DNA from 2 places in the Glaciimonas sp. CA11.2 genome. Region 2 is predicted to be linked to the other one. Evidence: predicted binding sites of a transcription regulator. Region 2 holds the regulator's gene; the other holds the start of a gene.
The links. The regulator LexA, encoded in region 2, represses DNA repair genes until DNA is damaged. The targets are predictions, from matches to a motif close to ACTGTATNNNNATACAGT.
Positions count from the first base shown of each region.

Region 1: the regulator LexA is predicted to act here: its motif matches at 8,986-9,003, upstream of RGU75_RS14970 (3-oxoacyl-[acyl-carrier-protein] synthase III C-terminal domain-containing protein).

Region 1 covers NZ_JAVIWL010000001.1:3,463,113-3,475,643, reverse strand. The annotation lists gene RGU75_RS15005 (putative zinc-binding peptidase) at 744-1,901, shown strand; gene xseA (exodeoxyribonuclease VII large subunit) at 2,459-3,820, shown strand; gene sodB (superoxide dismutase [Fe]) at 4,143-4,721, shown strand; gene RGU75_RS14990 (mechanosensitive ion channel family protein) at 5,131-6,291, shown strand; gene RGU75_RS14985 (HD domain-containing protein) at 6,407-7,099, opposite strand; gene RGU75_RS14980 (GlxA family transcriptional regulator) at 7,537-8,505, shown strand; partial or broken gene RGU75_RS14975 (SDR family oxidoreductase) at 8,597-8,842, opposite strand; gene RGU75_RS14970 (3-oxoacyl-[acyl-carrier-protein] synthase III C-terminal domain-containing protein) at 9,144-10,367, shown strand; gene RGU75_RS14965 (methyltransferase domain-containing protein) at 10,713-11,417, shown strand; gene RGU75_RS14960 (NAD(P)/FAD-dependent oxidoreductase) at 11,407-12,531, shown strand, end outside.
Region 2 covers NZ_JAVIWL010000001.1:4,197,081-4,209,611, forward strand. The annotation lists gene dalD (D-arabinitol 4-dehydrogenase) at 1-128, opposite strand, end outside; gene RGU75_RS18200 (sn-glycerol-3-phosphate ABC transporter ATP-binding protein UgpC) at 112-1,149, opposite strand; gene RGU75_RS18205 (carbohydrate ABC transporter permease) at 1,229-2,110, opposite strand; gene RGU75_RS18210 (sugar ABC transporter permease) at 2,114-2,974, opposite strand; gene RGU75_RS18215 (sugar ABC transporter substrate-binding protein) at 3,063-4,382, opposite strand; tRNA gene RGU75_RS18220 (tRNA-Pro) at 5,010-5,086, shown strand; gene RGU75_RS18225 (DEAD/DEAH box helicase) at 5,533-6,888, opposite strand; gene RGU75_RS18230 (inositol monophosphatase family protein) at 7,425-8,228, opposite strand; gene RGU75_RS18235 (RNA methyltransferase) at 8,561-9,340, shown strand; gene lexA (transcriptional repressor LexA) at 9,560-10,234, opposite strand; gene rpsF (30S ribosomal protein S6) at 10,510-10,902, shown strand; gene priB (primosomal replication protein N) at 10,955-11,269, shown strand; gene rpsR (30S ribosomal protein S18) at 11,291-11,575, shown strand; gene rplI (50S ribosomal protein L9) at 11,602-12,054, shown strand; gene RGU75_RS18265 (replicative DNA helicase) at 12,180-12,531, shown strand, end outside.

The DNA.
Region 1 (12,531 bases), 730 kb from region 2:
AAATCATTGTTTTAAAAGGTTTATTTATCCCTGCATTAAAAAAGTGCAATGCAGCAAACTAATTCAAGAATATTCCCATTTGCAACCGAGAAAGTTCTCCACAGATTTTGTGGACAACTTTGTGAACAACTCAGCCTTGAAGAATCTAACACGTTGATTCGGTTCATCTTTTTGCCATTGTTCAGAATGGGTAAGTGGTTTGGATTTTTTGTTACAAATAACCAGATGTAAAGTAAATCAGTGGAAATACTATGTTCATAAAAAACTGAGGTATCCGCACATACAGACTTACACTAATGCGCAGCAATAGAAAAATAGTTATCCACAGAATTTGTGGATAACTTTGTGCACAAAGCAGTCTAAAGTAGGCTAAGCACTTGATTAGCAATGAGTTTTGATTCCTGCGCAGTTCGGACGCAAGGGTGGCGTATTCCTCTCCCCCAATTTATGCAATGCCATGATTTCCAGCCCTGGGAGTGAATAAACAGTCGTTTTATGTCTGGCTGACCCAAAAATAAATCGTCAGACCAACTCCAACAAAAATAAAATAGTGTGCCGCAGCATTCCGCATGACTAGAGCACATTGATAGTTATTTAATAATATAAAATGAACTACTAACCCTAATACACAAAACGACAAAATGCATACAAATGTAATTCAAAAGAGGTGATTTATGGTCGTTGATATCATTCTTAGTTTTTAGGTTGATAAACACCAAATTGACAAAAAAATAAGGAAAAACATGAAAACTTTTCATTGTGATAAATGTAAACAACAAGTTTTTTTTGAAAACACCTTATGTTTCAGTTGTGAAAGCACCCTCGGATACCAACCCGAGCAACGTGCGGTCAATAGTTTTGAATTAGTTGAAGATAACAAGTGGCGCAGTCTCAATCCGGCCGATGCCGGACGCCTCTATAAACAATGTAGCAATTATGTCAATCAGCATGTCTGTAACTGGATGCTGGATGCAGATGACGAAAATGAGTTTTGCGCCTCTTGCCAGTTGACAGTCATCATTCCCTCGTTGCTGAAAGAAAAAAACCATCTTTTTTGGCAACGGCTGGAGTCTGCCAAGCGCCGCCTTCTTTATTCTCTTTGGTCGCTGGGTCTTCGCCCACTAACGAAGCAGCAAGATGAAGAGCGCGGGCTAGCCTTTCAATTTCTAGAGGATGGTTTGAGCGAGGAACCGGTGATGACCGGCCATGATAACGGTTTGATTACCATTAACGTGATAGAGGCCGATCCGTCAGAACGTGAGCGCACCCGCGAGCAAATGCACGAAGGTTATCGCACGTTGCTAGGTCATTTCCGCCACGAAAGCGGACATTACTATTTTGATCGATTGATTGCCGGCACTGATTGGATAGACAGTTATCGAGAATTATTCGGCGATGAACGCCAGGATTATGCCGAGTGCCTGAAACTCCACTACGAAAATGGCACGCCGCCTGATTGGGAGAAAAACTTCATCAGCATCTATGCCAGTTCTCATCCGTGGGAGGACTGGGCAGAGACGTGGGCGCATTACTTACACATGATTGATACACTCGAAACCGCTCACACCTGCGGACTATCGCTGAGTCCACCGAAGGCTGCCGAGCCTGAAATGGTCATCAGTGCGCCACCTCTAAAAATCGACTCATTCGAAGAAATAATCGGTAACTGGTTTGCGTTGACTTACGTGTTGAATAGTCTGAACAGAAGTGTCGGTACGCCTGACTCTTATCCTTTCAAATTATCAACGCCAGTGCAGGACAAGTTGCACTTCGTTCACCGGGTAGTACTGGCCCAGGTTAAAGCCAAAGAGAAAGCGAATGCAAAAGCAAAAGCAAAGGTGCAACCGAAACCGAAATTCGAACAGGAGTCAAATCCAAACCCGAAACCGAAGCCAAAATAGAAAGCAAAGCTTAGGACAAGCGTGTCTTAACCTTTTAGTTATCCACAGAAATTGTGGGTAACTTTGTGTACAAGACTGGCCGATTCGCGTTAAGTACTTGATTAGAATGATTTTTATTGGTGTGGATAATATCCGCGCACTTTGTCCAAAAGTACGCTAGCCAGACCATTATTCGCCAAAAAGGCATTCCTGCGCGTCACGTCGGGACTTTTCCACAGATTATGTGGATAACTTTGTGTGTAAGCACCTTCCAACACACTTAAGTCGTTGATTGCAAATACTATTTAGACACTGCGTACAGGTGCAGCAAAAATCGATCACAGTATTTTGGTCATGGGCCTTTCGCGATGCAACCAAGAGCACAACGAGTAAGTGTCTTCCAGACCGTCTTTCGTCGCTTTACGTTCTACAATAGCGCCTTGAATGTGTGGGTAGCATCGCTTCAAATACGCAATCATAGTAATCAGCCAAATAATAAGTCACATTTAAATGCCATTCGAATGACATCCCATTGTGTTTTTGCAAATAAATAACTAAGCCACTCACCGAAGGTCTCAATGCTTTTCGCCCCACCCGCCGACAGTCGCGTCGGCAGCGCACCCGTGCTCTCTGTCTCCGCCCTCAATCAGGCCGTGGCGCGTATGTTAGAACGCAGTTTCCCCTTAACGTGGGTTTCCGGCGAAATATCCAACTTTACGAAGGCGGCCTCCGGTCATTGGTATTTCACGCTAAAAGATGACGGTGCACAAGTGCGCTCGGTCATGTTCAAAGGCCGTGCGCAACATGCCGGATTTACCCCGCGCGAGGGAGATAAGGTCGAGGTACGCGCCCTGGTCACGCTCTATGCACCGCGTGGCGACTACCAACTAAATGTAGAGGCCATCCGCCGGGCTGGCGCTGGAAACCTATACGAAGCATTTTTACGACTTAAAGAAAAACTCAATGCAGAGGGTCTTTTCGATCCTGTTCGCAAGCGCCCTATCCCACAGTTCGTCACCTGTATCGGCGTTGTTACCAGTCTGCAAGCGGCAGCGCTACGCGACATTCTGACAGCGCTGGCCCGCCGCGCACCGCATGTCCGCGTGGTCATCTATCCCACGCCGGTTCAAGGCGAAGGTGCCGCGGAAAAAATTGCTAAAGCAATCAACACCGCCTCATCGCGTAACGAATGCCAGGTATTGCTGGTCTGCCGCGGCGGTGGCAGTATTGAAGATCTCTGGTCATTCAATGATGAAAGCGTCGCCCGTGCCATCGCTGCGGCAACGATGCCGGTTATTTCCGGCGTCGGTCATGAAACTGATGTCACGATTGCCGATTTCACTGCCGATGTCCGTGCAGCGACCCCGACGGCTGCCGCCGAACTGGCAGCAATCCCCCGCAACGACTGGCTGTCGTTAATAGCAAGCAATGCCGCTGATATGACTCGCGCAGTCCGCAGACAACTCGGCGAAACCGGCCAGACCCTTGACTGGCTAACCCGTCGCCTGGTTAGCCCTGCGACCACAATCGGCCATGAGCGCCTGAAATCACAAACCCTGCAAACCCGATTGATGCACGCCACTACTATTCCGTTAAGACAGTCGCGCTATAGCCTTCTGCATTTGCGAACACGCTTAACCGCACAATTACCGGACACGCGCCGCGCAAGAATTCTTTTACTAGAGCAAACACGGCGCCTCGAACATGCGCTCACGAACCAAAACAAACAATCCCGGGTCGCACTAAAGGCACTTAATGCGCAACTGGAATTGCTAAATCCACAACGGACACTTGAGCGTGGTTACGCCATTGTGACCAATGCAAAAGGCACCGTTTTGCGCGCGCCAAAGGAACTCCAACCGCGTCAGATCGTCACAATACAGTTGGCAGAAGGTAGTGCGAAAGTCGGTATTGATAGTGTCCAGCCAACGTTCGACTAGCGTGACTTTGCAATAAAGGTATTTGAATTCGTCTGATTGCTGCATGGAATAGATAAGCGCTTTACAATAACGCCCTTGAACCTGTGGAATCTCTGTGGTTAGGTAGCGCAAAAACCCTTCATAAAGCGATCACGGTCAGCAAGATGATGCTTGTAAAAACTGGAGCCGTACGAAAGGTTGGAAAGCATCGCAGTACCGGAATTGGTTTATGTAATCGGTTTGAAGGCGGATTTAACGTTGCCCTGATTTGCACAAAGCAGGACAAAACACAACAGACCTAACAGGGTCTCAGTAGCCCCATAAAACTTAGAAAGGACACACCATGGCATACACACTCCCACCCCTACCGTATGAACTTGATGCATTGGCACCTCACATTTCCAAAGAAACACTGGAATTCCATTACGGCAAGCATCACCAAACCTATGTGACCAATCTGAACAATCTGGTTCCAGGTACAGAATTCGAAACCGCCTCACTAGAAGATATCGTCAAGAAATCTTCTGGCGGCGTTTTCAACAACGCAGCGCAAATCTGGAACCATACGTTCTACTGGAACAGCTTGTCCCCAGATGGCGGCGGCGCACCTACCGGCGCTCTGGCTGATGCGATCAATGCTAAATGGGGTTCGTTCGACAACTTCAAAGTTGAATTGACCAAATGCGCAGTTGGCACCTTTGGTTCCGGTTGGGCATGGCTGGTCAAAAAGACTGACGGCTCGCTGGATCTGGTCTCGACTTCAAACGCTGCAACACCACTGACAACCGATGCAAAACCACTGCTCACAGTGGACGTGTGGGAACACGCGTATTACATCGACTACCGCAATGCTCGTCCAAAATACCTGGAAGCATTCTGGGCATTGGCAAACTGGGATTTTGCTGCAGCGAATTTTGCTTAATTTCAATTGACCGAATAAGCTGAAGAACTGATTTGACGAATGAATTAATGGTAAACCAGAATTTATAAGTCAAACAAAAGCCGACTTCCCAGTCGGCTTTTTACTGCCAATTTCAGTTACAAAAAAAATGCGCAAGAGATTGCTATACTGGTCAGAGCAACCGGAGAAGAACGGCACAGCTATCGTAATTGATTACTGGCCTCGACATTTGCTCACCTGCTTCACTAAAAACGCTATGCGGATTTGCTAGACAACATTCATACTTCAGATCGCCAAACTCATTTTAATCCGTAAAACATCCATAGCTAAAATAGCATTTTTCTCATACGCGAGTAAGGCGCTTAGCCCCCGATAACACCGGTCAGGCGAGCCTTCCTGTATGCTTCATGTACGGAGGAAATATTTGCCTATGGATTTCAGCTTTTTGTCCGAGATACATCAGGGACCATTACGTTCGGGTCTGATCGCTCTTACTACCGCTTTCGTGGCATGCCTACTTGCCGCAATATTGCATCGCGCAGGAATTTTTCTGTTACGGCGTATAGCCGGTAATCGACCGTTTACGACCAATGCAACCATCATCGCGTTTCGTGCGAGTCAGGTTTGCATGCTGCTATTCGCGATCCGAATAGTGCTAACCGGCGCGCCGGAAGATACGCCATGGCTAGTGCCTTTGTCTTACCTGACCTCAGTCGGCCTCATTCTTGCACTTACCTGGCTCGCCATGCAATGCATCAAGGCGGTCACTGTCACCGTAGTCAATCGCAACCCAGCCGACGTGATCGACAATCTAAAGGCGCGTCGAATCCTGACGCAAACCCGCGTACTGGCGCGCAGCGCACATTTTATCGTTGGCCTGCTCGGACTTGGTTTCGTCCTACTCACCTTGCCCGGAGCCAAACAATTTGGCGCAAGCTTGTTAGCATCTGCGGGCGTGGCTGGGTTGGTCGCCGGTATGGCGGCGCGACCGGTTCTTGGTAATTTTATTGCAGGACTACAAATAGCGTTTTCCCAGCCAATACGAATCGATGATGTTCTCATCGTCAAAGGCGAATGGGGACGCGTAGAAGAAATTACCGGCACTTTTGTTGTGATACGCATCTGGGATGAACGTCGCATGATCGTGCCACTACAATGGTTCATCGAGAACCCATTTGAAAACTGGACACATAATTCCTCCACAATTCTCGGCACCGTTTTTTTGTGGCTGGATTTTGTAGTGCCGGTACCAGCATTACGCGTCGAATTTGAACGCATTTGCAAGTCCTCGCCGTTATGGGATGGCCGGGTCTGTGTGCTCCACATAACAGATGTCAACGAACGGGCGATGCAAGTTCGTCTACTCACAAGCGCCCAAGATTCTGGTACCGCTTTCGATTTACGTTGCATCATCCGTGAAGAAATGATTTCCTTCATCGCCGCTCATTATCCACAGGCATTACCGCGCCTACGCACCGCACTTGATCCGATTGAAGTGAAATCGTCTGGCCGAAACAACACCGATCCGCTTGATACGATCATTGATGGGCCGCCACAGCAACAAAGCGATCAAATTGCACCCATTCGCTAGTCAACAAAAGCCATCGATTCAATAGCCTGGAAGACAGATCCCTTGTAAATGAGAAACCACGGTAATAGTAGCGTGGGCTAAATATAGAAAGTGGGTGCCATGGAAAGTCGGAAGATTAAACGCTCTTATGATGACCGGGATTGTTGCAGCAAATCCCATTCTGATTATCGTCGTTCCATGATGACTTAAGAATCAGGCTACAAAAATTGATGCGTTTATAAGTGGGATCTTTAAGTGCCAGTACATCGGCCTTGATATTGCCGAAAGTTGTCTCCGGTTTATGACGGGTACCTTTAGCAAAAGCATCAATAATATTATCTTTAAAATGCAGACCACGCGGATGCGCTTGCACAATCTGGTTTCGCTGCGCATCGGTAAAATCGCTATAGGCAAAACCCAGCACATCCATTTCGACACCCGCCGTGACCAGTGCCACAACAGGTTTCTTGTATTGTGTAATTCCCGGCGTAGTATGCAATGCGATGGCGTCCCACACCTGCTCAATATCAGCCTCGCCAATACCGTATCCCTTTAAAAAATCACGTGCGGCGTTTGCGCCATCCACTTCGAAGCGGTCATGTTTGCTACTATATGTCTCGATGAGCCCCATATCATGGAACATGGCGCCGATGTAAAGCAGTTCTGGATCGTACTTCAGCTTTTTGCGCTCTCCAGTCAATGCGCCAAATAAAAATACCCGAGTCGAATGATGAAACAATAAATCCGTTTCAGTGTCTCGAACCAGTTGCGTTGCGTCCCGCGCCATCCGGCTATCAGGAACGTGGATACCTGCGATAAAATTGCTCATAAAATTCTCCAGATCGCACTGCGCTGATCAAGGCAGCGACAATGCGTTGTTCAAATAAAAAGTGGCCGACAATCATCACAACAGATACAAAAGACACCATAGTCGTGACAATTACACGCGATCAAATGTGGCAGAAGTCAGCCATTCCTTGCGCGCCTGACTCTCTTAATGCTAGCGTGCAATGCAGTTCACTTTAATGGGAAGAATGCTTCGGTACAATGCGGAGCATGCGTTGAACACAGCCAACCGCACGCCTTATCCAGCCATCACCGATACTATGATTTCATGTAGTATTTCGTTCGGTAGCCAAAAAACTTTCGGACGTGGCGTGGCGTCCCCACCGACAATCAGCTACAAAATGATCTGAAAGTGCGATATTTCGCGACGCCGCCGCTCTACGTCCGACCGGCTATTTGACTCACTCAAGGGTATCTTCGATGCGAACTATTGCCATTGCGATTTTTTCTGGTGTTCAAGCGCTTGATGTTGCCGGACCGCTCGATGTTTTTGTTGAGGCAAATAATTTCGTTTCTCCCGGTAACGGCTATGCGATAACATTAGTAAGCGCAACCAAGGATGCCGTGCGCGCTTCGAACGGCATGCGTTTGCTTGCGGATGTAACGTTTGCCGAAGCCAACGGCCCCTATAACACCGCGTTAGTAGCAGGTGGACCCAAGCTACCAATTGACGCACCAGATTCGCAGCTAATCGCATGGTTAATTAATGTCGCTTCACGCTGCGAACGCTTTGGATCGATATGCACGGGTGCCTTTGCACTTGGCCACGCAGGGCTGATCAATGATCGCCATGTCACGACACACTGGCAAAATGCACCGCAATTAGCGCAACAATTTCCGCGTGCGCGGGTTCAACTTGATCGTATATACATTCGCGATGGAAATCTGCTAACCTCCGCTGGTGTGACGGCAGGGATTGATGGTGCGCTGGCATTAGTAGCAGAAGATCACGGTCCAAAGATCGCACTTGCGGTAGCAAAGCGCCTGGTCGTGTTTGCTCAGCGTCGGGGTGGTCAATCTCAGTTTAGTCCTTTCCTCGTTGCTCCCACAGACGATACATCGCCAGTCGCCAAGGTACAAATCTATGTGATGGAGCATATTAGAGAACGCTTTACGGTCGAAAAACTCGCCGAAGTGGCTGGTATGAGCACACGTCATTTTGCGCGTATGTTTTTGCAATTGACAAGCGTGACACCACATGAGTTTGTCGAACGCGCACGCGTAGATACGGCCCGCTATTTTCTTGAAAGTACCGATGACGCGCTGAAGGCGGTCGCATACGATTGTGGTTTTGGCAATGCTGATCGCATGCGCATTGTATTTAACAAGCGCCTCGGCGTAGCACCTCATGCATATCGGGCGAATTTTAGAAAGAATAGTCCTGATTAAGTGAATGGTTCGTAGACATCAAAGCAAATGCGACTGTCACTTTCTTACGCACTGCCTTGATACTTCAATCTTTGTTATCTGACGACTGACATCACTTCGCAGTCATGCAGATTCCGCCATCTAGACGAATGACTTCGCCGTTAAGATAAGCGTTTTCGACAATTGTGTTTACCAACCCGGCAAATTCTGCCGGCTTACCCATACGCGCTGCAAACGGTACTGTCTTACCCAGCGCATCTTGCACTTCGGTTGGCATACCCAACAACATCGGCGTTTCCATAATGCGAGGCGCAATAGCCATCACCCGAATACCAAAACGTGCCAATTCACAAGCCACGCAGCAGAAGACACCACTATCAAGGAGATAACGTTTCATTTACCCCCTTCAGCCACCATCAAAAATTCACGGCAATAATTACCTAGCCGACAAGTCTATCAGAAATGGCAACTGCATTCTCATTGGGTTTGCATGAAAGTCAAGCTGTAAAACATTCCAGTTTCCGATGCTAGGCTTGAGCAGCAAGCTTAGGCGTGGTTCATAGCTACTCCAAAAAATTAAGTGAATCGACAAAATTTTTCTTAAGTTTAAGTTTAAGTTTCAGGCATTCAAGATTAATTTCTTAAGCGAGGAGTGAAGAATGACCACAACTTCCATAATAATTGCTCAACTTTCTGATTTTACAGTTGTCATGCCTCATGCCACTTATGATCAGGATGATATCTTATGTTGGCTGGCGGCTGCCCATGCGCGCGTGGAGACTCTACGGACACCGAAGGAAAATGGAGAAATTAAAGAATCATGGGATCAACTTAATTCTAAAATGCGCAAGAGTTTTGAGCTCTTCGGTTGTAAAAAATCGCGGATTTCCACTCGCTCTTTTGATGTCCTCGATGTAGGAAATATTAAGTGGGATGAATTGCGCTTATACAACTTGAATTTGCCTCAGGGAGATATTCCTACAACTTCCCTTTATGGAAAAGACATGGGGCAAAGAACGAAATTTTTCCGAGAAAGATCGCGCTCTCTTTTTCATAGATTTTTCCCTCAAGAGTCTCATCCACCTGAACATATTATTCATGTGAGTTGTACCGGCTACTTTTCACCGAGTCCGGCTCAAAGTCTCGTAAATCTTAATAGATGGATGAAAAAAACAAATGTCACCCATGCCTATCATATGGGTTGTTATGCTTCCATTCCCAGTATTCGCCTCGCCGAAGGGTTGCTATCGGCATTGCAAAAAAAGAAAAATTCCCCATCAGCGGGCGTTAATACGATCGACATTGTTCATACAGAAATGTGCAGTCTTCATGTCAATCTTACTGATCACTCACCAGAGCAAATAGTGATTCAAAGCCTTTTTGCGGATGGCCATATAAAATATTCTTTGCAGCCATTTGATGCTGAATCGAAGAATACTTTGGCACTCATCGTGATCAAGGAAGAAATCATTGAAGACACAGAAGAACTGATGACATGGTCACCTGATAGTTGGGGGATGACAATGACGCTTTCCAGAGAGGTTCCTAAAAAAATAGCCAAGCATGTTTTGACTTTTGTTTCTGAAATGCTTAGTGAGGCTCAGCTTCCCATAAAAGAAATTTTTCAAAATGGTATTTTTGCCATTCATCCTGGAGGTCCAAAAATAATTGATTCGGTTCAGTCTTTGCTCGGATTAAGGGAAGATCAGGTTCAACATAGCCAAGAAATTCTTTTTTCTCGCGGGAATATGTCTTCGGCGACTCTTCCCCACATTTGGAAAAATTTAGTAGAGGATGCAACTATATCTAGCGGGAAAATCATTGTTTCCCTCGCCTTTGGCCCAGGTTTGACAATATTTGGTTCTGTGATGAGAAAATCCTGATTTGCCGGAATAGCGTTCTGGCGCAGACTCCCACGAAATGTTGGCGTCTGGTTTCAATTTTTCCAGGCGATGATGAAGACTGCCATAACTGACATTTTGCTAAAACTGCTCCCTTGATTTTTTTAAGCAGCCTCTTTTGGAATAAAGACCATCATGCCGGCTCGATCTCGCCTATTTTTTGTGAACTGCAAAGACATGGAAGGCTTCTCGGCAGGCTATTTAAAATCCCAAACGGCTGTGGATCGAACAGAGTCGCCCAATTTGGAAAATCCGTAGACTGCCGCTTTTGAGAAAATAAATTCAGAAACGCGTAAAAGCTGTCTTTTAACCTGATCAGGAAAATCTATGGATATCTCAAAGCGGAGCTACCAAAAAGAATTGCTCGACGGTGACGGGATTGCCTTTAAAGATATTGAAAAGACTATGCAGGAACTGGATTTCATCAATACGTGGCTCGGCGGTCACGCTATCAGCCTATCCGGGCTTAAGCAATTATTAAACAACAGAAAACGGGTGACTATTTGCGAGATCGGCTGCGGTGGCGGTGACAACCTGAGGGTACTCAGCAAGTACTGCAAGCAGCGGCAGATCGAGGTGAGCGTAACCGGTATTGATAGTAATGCGTATTGTATAGAAGTAGCCCGGGGGAAATGGCAGGGAGAAAATGCAAAGTGGATACACTCGGATTACCAAGATGTTCTTTTCGGTGAAGAAAAGCCGGATATCATTTTTTCTTCTTTGTTCTGCCACCACTTTACGGATGAGGACTTGGTGTTCATGTTAGGGTGGATGAGAGGAAAAGCAAGAGTCGGCTGGTATATCAACGATTTGCACCGACACCGTATAGCGTATTACGCCATACGGTGGTTGACCGGATGGTTGTCAAGCTCTTATCTGGTAAAAAATGATGCCCCGGTATCCGTCCTGCGGGGTTTTACGCAAAGGGATTGGGAGAAAATACTGTTTGAGGCTGGCGCCGATCCTTACACCATACAATGGAAATGGGCGTTCCGGTGGTTGATAGTGAGCAGGACAGAAAATGAACGTTGAACGTTCTGAGTCGAACAATGCCAATCCATATGATGTAGCCATCGCGGGCGGAGGGCTGGCCGGCCTGGCTCTTTCTATTCAATTAGTCAGAGAGGGCTATTCCGTGGCTCTTTTCGAAAAAGAAACCTATCCTTTTCATAAGGTCTGTGGGGAATATATCTCCATGGAGAGCTGGGAGTTTCTGGAAGAGTTAGGGCAGCCTCTCAATGACTGGAACCTGCCTATCATTCGGAAGGTATTGATCTCGGCACCCAATGGGGCCTCGATCGAGCAGGAATTGCCGCTTGGGGGCTTTGGCATAAGCAGACATAAAATAGATGCGGCGTTGGCTGTCTTCGCACAGACCAGCGGGGTGGTTTTATATGAGGCCACCAAGGTGATGGATATTGCCTTTGAAAAGTCTTTATTCCATATTCAGACCTCTGCAGGAAATTTCCAGGCAAAGGTTATCTGCGGAACGTTTGGGAAGCGCAGCAATCTCGATGTAAAGTGGAAACGAGCTTTCACTCTGAAAAAATCTACGAAACTGAATAATTATATTGGCGTGAAATACCATGTGCGAGCGAATCTCAATGCGGACGTAATTGCCCTGCATAATTTTAAGGATGGGTATTGCGGCATTTCGAAAATAGAGGATGACCGTTATTGTCTCTGCTACATGACCACGGCTGAAAATTTGCACTTGAGTGGCAACTCAATTCCGCTCATGGAAAAGAATATCTTGCAAAAGAACCCTTTTTTAAAAAAGGTATTTTCTTCAATGGAGGATTGTTATGAGCGGCCTCTTACTATTTCCCAGATCAGTTTTGAGAAAAAAAACCAGGCAGAAAATCATATATTGTTCATAGGTGATGCCGCTGGCATGATTTCTCCGTTATGTGGCAATGGGATGAGCATGTCGCTACATGGCACCCAGATCGCCTTCAGATGCATAGATGCTTTTTTACAGAATCATGTTACCCGGCATCAAATGGAGCAGCAATATGTGGATCAATGGAAAACGCAGTTCGGCAGGCGACTTTGGGTGGGACGGCAGTTACAACGTTGCTTTGGTAACGAGTCTCGCACCAATTTTTTGATACACGCTTTGAAACCTTTTCCTAAATTGTTCTCA
Region 2 (12,531 bases):
TCGATCAGGCGGTTCAGATACCACGCTTGATGCGCGCGATGGAATGCGCCGACACCAAGATGCAAAATGCGCTTGATAGATGCAGGATTTGTATGTGACATAAGAGAGTGGTTAGCGAGCGGTTGCATGTACTTTTCCTGCGCGATCAAAGATGTGCATATGTTGTTGATCCAAGAGCAGGCTGACATGATCGCCTGCGCTAAGGGATGAGCGCTCATTGCGCCTTGCGACAATCTGCAAGCCGTTTTCCATCGTCGAATAGATCAGCGTTTCAGCACCGAGTGCTTCGACGACGTCCACCGTGGCCGAATAGCCTTCGCCCGATACGGTACTCAGTTCAACATACTCGGGGCGGATGCCGACGAATCCGCCTTCTGGCAACGATTGACCAACTTTCGGCGGGTGTGGAAGACCCGAAAGCGGCAACACGTTCATGCTCGGCGTACCAATGAACTGTGCAACGAATTGATTGGCGGGACGGTCGTACAACTCCAATGGTGAGCCAACCTGTTCAATCAACCCGTCGCGTAAAACGACTACGCGGTCAGCTAGCGTCATGGCTTCGACCTGATCATGGGTAACGTAAATCGTGGTGGCGCCCAACTCTCTATGAAGGCGGGCAATTTCGATACGGGTTTGTCCACGTAAAGCAGCGTCGAGATTTGATAACGGTTCGTCGAATAAAAATACCTTTGGCGCACGTACGATTGCACGGCCGATAGCGACCCTTTGCCGTTGTCCGCCGGATAGTGCCTTCGGTGTGCGTTCCAGATACTCGGTCAGGTTGAGGATGCTGGCGGCCTTGTTGACCTTCTCACGGATGATCGCTTTGTCGACGCCAGCCAGTTTCAATGCAAACGACATGTTCTCGAAAACGGTCATATGCGGATACAAAGCATAGGATTGGAACACCATCGCCAAATCGCGTTTGGAAGAGGGTAAATGGGTGATGTCCTTTCCATCAAGTGTCAGGTTGCCGCCATTCACCGGCTCCAGACCCGCAATCAATCGGAGTAAGGTCGATTTTCCGCAGCCGGATGGGCCAACAAAAACGACAAATTCACCTTTTTGAATCTCTAGATTGATTCCTTTGATGGCGTGATGTGCATCAAAATATTTATCGAGATTGTTTAATGTCAGGAAAGCCATGATGGTGTGTCCTTAGAATTTTTTAATAGATTTGCTTTAAATCCATCTGCAACCAACACAATGTGTTGATTACGCCAGCTTATTTAACAGCGCCAAAGGTCAGGCCTTGCACCAATTGCTTCTGGCAGAACCAGCCAAATACGATGATTGGCCCGATGGCCATCAACGACGCAGCGGAAAGCTTTGACCAGAATAATCCCTCCGGACTGGAATAGGAGGCAATCAGCGAAGCGAGCGTTCCGGCATTGGCAGCGCCAAGATTAAGCGACCAGAACGATTCGTTCCATGACAATACAAGGCACAATAAAGCTGTCGAGGCCAGGCCGCCGAGAGCCAGCGGCAAGACGACATAGCGAAACTCCTTGAATATGCTGGCGCCATCCATGCGTGCCGCTTCTAAAATTTCACGTGGGATTTCTTTGAAATAGGAATACAACATCCAGACCATGATCGGCAGATTTGATAGTGTAAAAATAATGGTTAATCCCCAACGGGTATCTAGTAATCCAAATTTTTGGTACAGAACATAGATCGGCACCAATACACCGACCGCTGGCAACATCTTGGTGGAAAGCATCCAGACCAAAATATCTTTGGAGCGCTTGGTCGGTGAGAACGCCATCGAATAGGCAGCTGGTGCGGCAATTAGCAGACCAAGAAGCGTTGATCCCACGCTGGTGATGATCGAATTCATTGCGTATAGCAAGTAGTTACTACGCGCCTGAACTTCAATAAAATTTGCTAACGTTGGTGAGAAGAAGAGCTCGGCTGGAACCGCAATCGCTTGCAGTTCCGTTTTGAACGCCGTTAATCCTAACCAAAAAATCGGAAAAAAAAGCAGCAGGGCGAGTAACCATGCCATGGCAGTACGGCCGACAAGGGCCACTTTATATGCGCTGGTATACGTTACTGCTGGTGCTGCAATAAGGGGTTTCGCTTTGGTCATTGTTTGCATGGCCAGCTCCTATTTATCTAAGTTCTTGCCGATCAGGCGAATGAAGAAAATGGCTGCGATATTTGCTAGCAATACGGCAAACAAGCCACCAGCAGAAGCCACACCGACATCAAAACTAGCGAGTGCCTGTCTGAATATCAAGAAAGCGACGTTGGTCGTCTCGAAGCCTGGACCGCCGCCGGTGGTCGTAAATATTTCTGCAAAAATGGACAGCAAGAAAATCATCTCAATCATGATCACGACCGCAATTGAACGTCCCAAATGAGGAATGTAAAGGTAACGTAATTGTTGTAAATAATTAGCGCCGTCCATCCGCGCCGCCTCTAACTGTTCTCGATCCATCGATTGCAAAGCTGTGATGAAGATCAGGCAAGCAAAAGGCAGCCATTGCCAGGCAATCATGAGAATGATGGAAAAAAGGGGATATTCCGATAGCCAGTCAATTGGAACAAAGCCGAAAAAATGGCTGATCTGTGCAAACAATCCATAAATCGGATTCATCATCATGTTCTTCCACATCAGCGCATTGACTGCCGGCATGACGAAGAACGGCGAAATAAGTAACACGCGAACAAATGCTCTGCCCGGAAAGGGCTCATTGATCAGCAACGCTAACGCGATGCCAATCACGACCGTGATGCCCATCACCGAGAATAGAAGAGTCAGGGTGTTTTTTACCGCCGGAATAAATGCATCGTCGGTAAAAAAGTAATGGTAATTGTCGAGTCCGGCAAACGGGTGTACACCCGGCTCGAGCAAGTTATAACGCAATAGTGAGAAATAGATCGTCATCGCGAGAGGGACGATCATCCAGACGAACAGAGTCGTCATCGCAGGCGTGAGCAGAAGCCGCGCTGTGAGTCGTTTCATGGTGTACTCGCACGTAAAGTCGGAGGCGGCCCGCAATCCATGGCCAGCCGCCTGCGGTCAATCGGAATAATCCTTCAGTGTTGGAGGATTATTTGTAATAGCCGCTCTTACGCATTTCGCGATCGGCTGCTTGTTGCGAAATTTCCAGCGCTTTGTCGACCGATTCTTTGCCCAGCAAGGCTGCGCTCAGTTGTTGCCCGGCCATGGCACCAATCGACTGGAACTCAGGGATAGCCGCAAACTGCACGCCGACATAAGGCGACTGTGGCAAGGTGCTGTGGTTTGGATCGGCTGAGTAGATCGCTTTCTGTTCCGCTGCTGCAAATTTAGCGACTTTTTGGAATTCAGGATTGGCGTAAGTGGATTTGCGGGTGCCAGTCGGAACGTTACTCCAACCGGTTTCTTTGGCCACCAAAGCAATATATTCCTTCGACGTTGCCCATCGGATAAATTTCTGCGCAGCATCGACGTGTTTGGAGCTCTTTGGTATAGCCAAAGACCATGCCCACAGCCAGTTTGCACCTTTGTCAGTCACTGCGACCGGGGATTGAGCAAAGGCCACTTTGTCAGCGACCTTGCTTTGTTTTGGATCGGTAATGAATGAGGCCGCAATCGTGGCGTCGATCCAGATTCCGCATTTACCTTGATTGAATAGGGCTAAAATTTCGTTAAAGCTGTTGGAAGATGAGCCTGGAGGTCCATAGTTTTTTAGCAGATCAACGTATAGGGTAACGGCTTTTTTCCACGGTTCGCTGGTGAATTGCGGCTTCCACTTCATGTCAAACAATTGTCCGCCAAACGAGTTCGCCATGGTCGTCATAAAGGCCATGTTATCGCCCCAGCCAGGTTTGCCACGTAAACAAATACCGTACACGCCATTGGCAGGATCATTGATTTTAGCGGCTACCTCACGAATGTGATCCCACGTCGGACGGTCTTCAATGGTCATTCCTGCCTTTTTGACCAGATCGGAACGATACATAATCATGGAACTTTCACCATAGAATGGCGCGGCATATAGCTTGCCGCCGACTGATAAACCTGTGCGGATTGAGGGTAAAAGATCGTCGACGTCGTAGCCAGCGTCTGGTTTCAACTCAACGAGCCAGTCTTTTTTACCCCAAATCGGTGCCTCATACATCCCGATCGTCATCACATCGAACTGGCCGCTGCCTGTGGCGATATCGGTCGTGACACGTTGGCGCAAAACGGCCTCTTCTAACGTGACCCACTTTAATTTGATATCAGGATTGGCTTGCTCGAAGAATTTCCCTAGTTTGGCCATCTCGATCATATGACCATTATTGACCGTAGCAACCACCAGATCGACGGCAGACGCATTAATAGTGGCTGTTGCAGTTGCTGCGAATAGGCTGACGCACAACGCGCTTCTAGCGATGAATTTCATACTTGTCTCCGTTTTGATTTATTTTTGGGTACTGGGATGATATTAGCACTCAGTTCTGATACGCCTTGATACTATAAGGTCAAAGCCCGATACTTTTTTGCGAGTATTAATATCGGAAGAACATAATTAGCAGCATTAGTTGTGATGTTTTTAACAGCTTTGGCTGAATCGGATGCGCTTTTGAATAACAGCCGAAGTCGCTGTGTCTATGAAGCTCTGAGGACGGAGGAAGTAATTTTTATTATTGACTGTCGATTGTTATCAATCGTATCGTTTGGTCGGGTTTTCGTTTCTGGTGACGAGCACTAGCCCTCAACCAAGTAGATGCAAACGATGCATTGATTAAATCACGTAGCGTCGTCATTTTAAAGATCCGTGAAAAAGAGCGACCGTTTTGTTGTCACTTACAATTAATGTTAAAAATTGTTTTAAATAATCTCTCGTAACACCGGTTTGTGGAGACATTATTTGCAGAATAAAGTATCGATTAAAGCCGGGCTTCTTTTCATGATTTTGTCGAACTGCGCATTGAGATTTGGTATCCAAATTTGATGCCAAAAATAAATATCACATAATTGTAAAATTGTTTTGCGCTGCGACATAGTTTGCGTGTACTATGCGTGTCTTCGGAGTGTAGCGCAGCCCGGTAGCGCACCTGGTTTGGGACCAGGGGGTCCAAGGTTCGAATCCTTGTACTCCGACCATATTGAATAAAAAAGGCCTGTCTTTGACAGGCCTTTTTTATTTTTTGGACAGTACGTAAAAATCAGAGATTGACCGTTGCTGAGCGTTTGAAGCGCCTTAATCTCGTCCGCGTTTCCTTCAAAGTCACCCACTCGTTTCATTCAAATTGCCAGCCATCATACGATTAGATTAGCTGTCCTCAAATTACGCCTATGTAAAAAAATGCTTGAGTATGCTGAATCGTTGGGCGTCGTCAATTACACTATAAATTTGAGATTGCATCCGCGGCATTTAGCGCAGGCGATTGAGTATCGCAATGTCTTTTAAATTGAAGAAAGTCACATTAACAAATATAAGACAGAGAAATGGCACAGCGCTTTTTGGTAATTTAATATACAAATGGCCGCGTCATTTTCGTAGGAAAAATGACGCGGCCATTGTGACAGCCACAGAATATAAAGACTACTTAGCGACCACGGCCACCTGAGCGATGCGGTGCTGCAGGGCGAGCTTGCGAATTGGCATTGCTGCTTCTGGCCGGACCCGTGTTTGGTTTTGCGCCAGAGGCGGGTGCTTTGCCAGCTGTGCGTTGACCTTGTGTGCGTCCGCCACCGCCACGATTGCCGTTGCCTGCGCCACCGCCACCACTACGCAATTGAATCGGCTGTGCGCGTGCATGTGGATCTGGTTCAAAACCGGCAATAATTTCTTTTGGCAATTCGCGTTTGATCAGCTTTTCAATGTCTTTCAACATTTGATGTTCATCCACGCATACCAATGATACGGCTTCGCCAGTGGCGCCAGCACGACCGGTGCGACCGATGCGATGGACGTAATCTTCGGGAACATTTGGTAGATCATAATTAACCACGTGCGGCAGTTGATCGATATCAATTCCACGTGCTGCAATGTCGGTAGCGACCAACACCTGCAAACTACCGTCTTTAAATTCGGCGAGTGCTTTGGTGCGTGCAGATTGGCTTTTGTTGCCATGAATTGCCATACCGCTGATGCCGTCTTTACCAAGTTGCTCGACCAGTTTGTTTGCGCCATGTTTAGTGCGGGTAAACACTAGCACTTGGCGCCAAGAATGAGCCTTAATCAGATGTGCTAGTAACGGATGTTTTTTATCGCGATCAACTGGATGTATTTTTTGCTGGATGACCTCGACAGTGGAGTTGCGGCGGGCAACTTCAATCATCGCTGGTGAGTTCAACAAGTTATCAGCCAATATCTTGATGTCGTCCGAGAAGGTCGCGGAGAACAATAAGTTTTGACGTTTCTTCGGTAGCACGGCAAGAATTTTTTTAATGTCGCGGATGAAACCCATATCGAGCATACGATCGGCTTCGTCCAAGATCAAAATTTCAACATGCGTCAGATTAACCGTACCTTGTTGCATGTGGTCGAGTAGTCGGCCTGGTGTGCACACCAGGATATCAACGCCATGTTTCAAAATTTTGATTTGCGGATTAATGCCAACACCGCCAAAAATAACCGCTGAAGTTAACGGCAAATATTTACCGTATAAACGAACGCTTTCTTCGACTTGTGCCGCGAGTTCGCGAGTCGGCGTCAAAATCAGTGCGCGAATTGGACGATGGGAACCAGTCGGGTTTGTTGGCGAAGTAGCCAGGCGGTGCAGGACGGGCAAGGTGAAGCCAGCGGTTTTTCCGGTGCCGGTTTGGGCGCCCGCAAGCAAATCTCCGCCAGCTAGCACGGCAGGAATTGCTTGCGCTTGAATTGGAGTAGGCGTTGTGTAGCCGTGCTCGGTAACAGCGCGAACGATGGCATCGGACAAGCCGAGTTCAGAAAATAACATGGAAGCTCAATAGAAGAATATCGGCCTGTCGCCGCTCGGGCGCCAGTCGCAGGCAAACGGGATTAATGAATTCAGGAACTAGCAAGCAATTGTTGAGACAGCTAAAAAGCCCTCTGAACTAAACTTTTCTCGCTCCCTTACGGCGACACTTGACTGGTGAATGGCCGCATAAGGCAGAAGTATAACAGCGAACAACAACAAACCGCGCGTTTGCGCGGCATCGTTCGAAATTTTTGGATTTCTCTCTCAGTCATTAAAAGTGTAGCGAAATTTTTATCGTTAGTGTTTTTCAATAGTGATTGAATTGCCATCGACCTTCATCGCATCGCACGGTGATTGGCAGCTAAATATCACAAAACATTTGGCGCTTTTGATGTGAAAACGGCATCATATAAAAACATATGATGCCGTCAGAGGCGTCGATCATTTGAGTCGATCAGTTGGTTCAAATCACGCCACTTTAGTGATATCCCTGAACCTATTCCCTTGTGACATTCTGGCCTCATCTTTAGGATAGGATGCCATTCAGTTTTTTTCTACTTTTTTGCGTATGGCGATAATAAACTAACCAATTGTGCGAATATTTTAGGGTTGCCAGCCAATACGTCGCCTTTGTAGAGGTAATCAGAATCCCCAACAAAGTTACCGACGATACCGCCAGATTCCGTAATCAGCAAAGTACCAGCCGCGATGTCCCACGGTTTTAAACCTTTTTCAAAAAAACCATCCAGGCGACCCGCTGCAACGTATGCCAGATCGAGCGCAGCCGAGCCGGGGCGGCGCAGACCAGCGCAGTTTTGTGTCATTACGCGGAACATTTTCATGTACTCGTCCATGACCGGCCCTTCGGTCTCGCGGAAAGGAAAGCCGGTTCCAATCAAGCCATCTGCAATGCGAGTGCGTTTGCTGACACGGATACGTTTTTCATTTAAGTAAGCGCCAGCGCCCTTGCTAGCGGTAAATAAATCATTACGAGTTGGGTCATAGATGACGGCTTGGGTAATTTGTCCACGATGCTGTAACGCAATCGACACGCAGTATTGTGGAAAGCCATGGATGAAGTTGGTAGTGCCATCGATTGGATCGATAATCCAGACGTTTTCGTTTTCGTCATGTAGATTGTCGGACGCACCGGACTCTTCGGCCAATATGGCGTGGTCTGGATAGGCGTTCTTCAAAATGTCAATAATTGCCGCTTCGGCATTTTTATCAACTTCAGTGACAAAATCGTTATGTGCTTTTTTTTCTACCTGAAGCAGGTCGAGATCGAAGGAGGCGCGCGAAATGACTGCGGCACCACGACGGGCGGCCTTGATGGCCGTATTGAGCATAGGATGCATATCTGGATTCGGTTCCGTTAAAATGGCGGCACTGTGCCTAATGGGAACAGAACCAACCTATATTATTAATAATGAGCGATGCAGGCCGTCTTGACGGTAACAAGGGCCTGACGGGCTATGCGGAATCGGCTGAAAAATGATCTGGTCAGGTCATGTTTCATCAGTTTCTCGACCAATAGCTGGCTATCGGTGCTGCGAATCTGGCAAAATCTGTCCTCGTTCAGTGCATTTTTCACTTTGATCCGGTCAGACCGACAGGCTCCCGGCTAATACTCCAAGACACTAAACATCAGCGTTTCCTGAAAATTAACCTGCGAATGACGCTATTTTAAATGAACCTGACAAAAACCAACACGTCTCTTTTCAATCGCCTACGCTTTGTACTGGTTGATACCAGTAGTCCCGGCAATGTTGGCGCAGCTGCACGTGCTATTAAAACAATGGGATTTTCCGAGCTGGTCCTGGTGAATCCCCGCTATCCGGACGTTTTACAGCGTGATGAGGCAATTGCATTAGCAAGCGGTGCGCAAGATATTCTATCGTCAGCCAGAATCGTCGAGACTGTCGAACAGGCCTTGATCGGGTGCAATTATGCAGCTGCGCTAAGTGCGCGCCTCCGCGAGTTTTCTCCACCTGTGATGGCACCAAGAGCGGTGGCGGAGCAACTAGCGACAGATAAAACCCTGACTGGGGCAATATTATTTGGAAGCGAGCGCTATGGTTTGCCGAATGAAATCGTCGAGAAATGTAATGTATTAATTAACATTCCGGCGAATCCCGATTATTCCTCCTTAAATTTATCGCAAGCGGTGCAAGTATTAGCTTATGAGTTTCGGGTCGCGGCTAGCGCTGAACAACCGCCTGGCGAGAGTGAGTCAAGTGACGAGATCGGATTTCACGGCGATACCGCTAATCTGATTGAGATTGAAGGTATGTTTGCCCATTTGGAAAAAGCACTGATTGAAATCGATTTTCTCGATCCGGCACATCCGAAAAAATTGATGCCACGCCTGAAGCGTTTGTTTGCACGCGCAGGGTTGGAAACTGAAGAGGTGAATATTTTGCGCGGTATCGCTAATCAGATTTTGACTAAGCGGCGGCGTCTTGATTGATGGAGAAATTTTTTCCGGGTGTTAAAAATTATTGCTTCAAAAGTAATTAAGGAATTTTTGAGTAGTTTTGATTAACGCTAAGAGATGCCGCTTTTCATCCTGAGAGGGGCTTTCAAATGCGCTATTTAGGTTAATTAGCTTACGTCTTCATTAAAAAGTGCGCCTTGATACGCTTGCAATTATCAGCTCTGATCGAGCCGATAATTGCATTTTTAAGGATTAGCCCCAGTTCCGCATTAATCCCACCACTAAGCCTTCTAACGCAAAGTCATCTTGATCTTCGCTGACAATGATCGGTTCAAATTCTGGATTTTCTGGTAGTAGTTGTATCGAAGAGCCAGTTTTTTTGTATCGCTTGACGGTGACGTCATCGCCCAGTCGTGCTACGACTATTTGACCGTTTCTCGCTGATTCCGTTTTTTTGACAGCTAGTAGATCCCCATCAAGAATACCGGCATCACGCATAGACATGCCGCGTACCTTCAGCAAGTAATCCGGTTTATCGCTAAAAAAGGTAGGATCAATGTTGTATCGTGCCTGAACGTGTTCCTGTGCCAGGATTGGTGATCCGGCAGCCACGCGTCCCACCAATGGAAGATTGAGTTGCATTAATGCAGGATGGGGTAAGGTAAATTGCTGCCCGATGTCATCATTATTGCGCTTACTAGTCGGGCTAGGGCCTTTTGCAAGAAGCCGTATTCCGCGAGACGTCCCCGGCGAAATTTCGATGGCGCCTTTGCGTGCAAGCGCCTGCAAATGCTCTTCAGCTGCATTGGCTGAGCGAAATCCTAACTCGGATGCGATTTCAGCGCGAGTCGGAGGGAAACCCGTGTTCTCAATAGCATCCCTGATGAGATCAAGTATTTGTTGTTGGCGTGCAGTTAATTTGATCATATTGATAGCGGTTGTCGAATAAGGGCTGGTGCGAGAATATGGCGTTCATGCTGCGATTTATGCCACCGGCGAACTGTGTATATAAACAGTCTGTATTTTTGTACAGTATTCAGTTGAATGCAAGTAAATTTGACAATCTATTTGTCTGTATGACGATCATGTGTATTGAGCATTGAGTTTTGAAGGATTTCACTGTATAGTTATCGACTTTCCTCTTCCCACACTCGTCTTGACGCCGGGGTGGGCTATTTTCAACAGTCCAAAAAGGAGCTTACATGCGTCATTATGAAATCGTGTTTATCGTCCATCCGGATCAAAGCGAGCAAGTGCCTGCAATGATCGAACGCTATAAGGGTATTGTCACTACACGTGGCGGTATCGTTCATCGCGTTGAAGATTGGGGTCGCCGTCAATTGGCTTACCTGATCCAAAAATTGGCAAAAGCACACTATGTTTGCTTGAACATCGAATGCGACAGCGAAACACTGACCGAAATCGAAACTGGCTTTAAGTTCAATGATGCTGTTTTGCGTCACCTGACGGTCAAGCTGAAAAAAGCTGAAACTGGCCCATCGCCAATGATGAAGGCTGTGCAAAAGGAAGATGCTGCTAAAAGCCATCGTACTGAAGCACCAGCTGCGCCAGCATCAGCCCCGGCAGCCGCCTAATTTTGCCGATTAACTTGCATTCATTGCGTCACCATTTTCCAAATAGACCGGAGTGAATCAACTCAACAACGCGCTTCAATTGGTTGCCGAAATCGCAGAGCGCGAAGTATTGCGTTATACGCCAGCGGGTATCCCGATCGTTTCAGCAATATTGCTGAGTCGTTCGTCACCACATGAAGCGGGTATCCAACGTCAGGTTGAGTTCGAAATTGCCGCTCTTGCCATAGGCGAGATATCGGGGCGATTCAATCAGACGGTATTGGGTGGTCAGTACTGGTTCACAGGATTTTTGGCACGCAAGAGTCGCAACGGTAAAAGTCTGGTATTTCACATCACTGAATTTGCTGCAGCTGAAACTGCGGCCTAATTATTTATACAGGAGCCTCAAATGGCATTCGGTAAAAAGTTCGATAAAAGCAAACTGAAAAACAAGCGTCAACAACAAAACCCGCTGTTCAAGCGTAAAAAGTTTTGTCGTTTCACAGCAGCACACGTTGCTAGCGTTGATTACAAAGACGTCGATACGTTGAAAGATTTTGTTCAGGAAAATGGCAAAATTATGCCAGCACGCCTGACAGGTACTAAGGCAATTTACCAACGTCAAGTTGACACCGCGATCAAACGCGCGCGTTTCCTTGCGTTGTTGCCTTACACCGATCTGCACAACGTTTAATTGACGACTTGAAATAGGAGAAAAACATGCAAATTATTCTGTTAGAAAAAGTCGTTAATGTCGGCAATCTTGGTGAAGTCGTTCGTGTAAAAGATGGTTATGCACGTAACTTTCTAATTCCACAACGTCTTGCTCGCCGTGCTACAACTTCAGCAATTGCTGAATTTGAAGTTAAACGCGCAGAGCTGGAAAAAACTGCAGCTGCTAAATTGGCAGCCGCCCAAGCGCAAGGCGAAAAATTGAACGGTTTGACGGTGAAGATTTCGCAAAAATCAGGTGTTGATGGCCGTTTGTTCGGTTCTGTTACCAATGCTGATATCGCTGAGGCGTTGACCAAGCAAGGTTTTGCTGTTGAAAAATCGCAAGTGCGTTTGCCAGTCGGTCCTTTGAAGATCGTTGGCGACCACGCCGTTGCTGTATCTTTGCACACTGACGTCCTGGTTGACGTGACTGTTGCTGTGATCGGCGAGCACGCTTAATTTGATTGAGTGCGCTACGAGTATTTGTTGAAATGTTAAAAAGCCGGGTTCTCCCGGCTTTTTTATTGTCCTTTTTTTGGTTTACTGCAACAGAGCTAAACTTGTAAGCAGGTATAATTCGCGCCATGCCACCTTCAGATCCACAGTTAGATTCACTACGCGTACCACCCCATTCAATCGAAGCGGAGCAATCCGTTTTGGGCGGGTTGCTTCTCGATAATGCCGCTTGGGATAGAATCGCCGATTTCGTTCGTGCAGACGACTTCTATCGGTACGACCATCGCATTATTTTTCAACATATCGTCAAGTTGATCAATAACTCCAGACCAGCGGATGTCATTACCGTATTTGAGTCGCTTGGTAGTACCGGCAAGGCAGAGGAGGTCGGCGGTTTGACTTATCTCAATGCGCTGGCTCAAAATACGCCCTCGGCCGCTAATATTCGCCGCTATGCCGAAATTGTGCGCGACCGTGGCA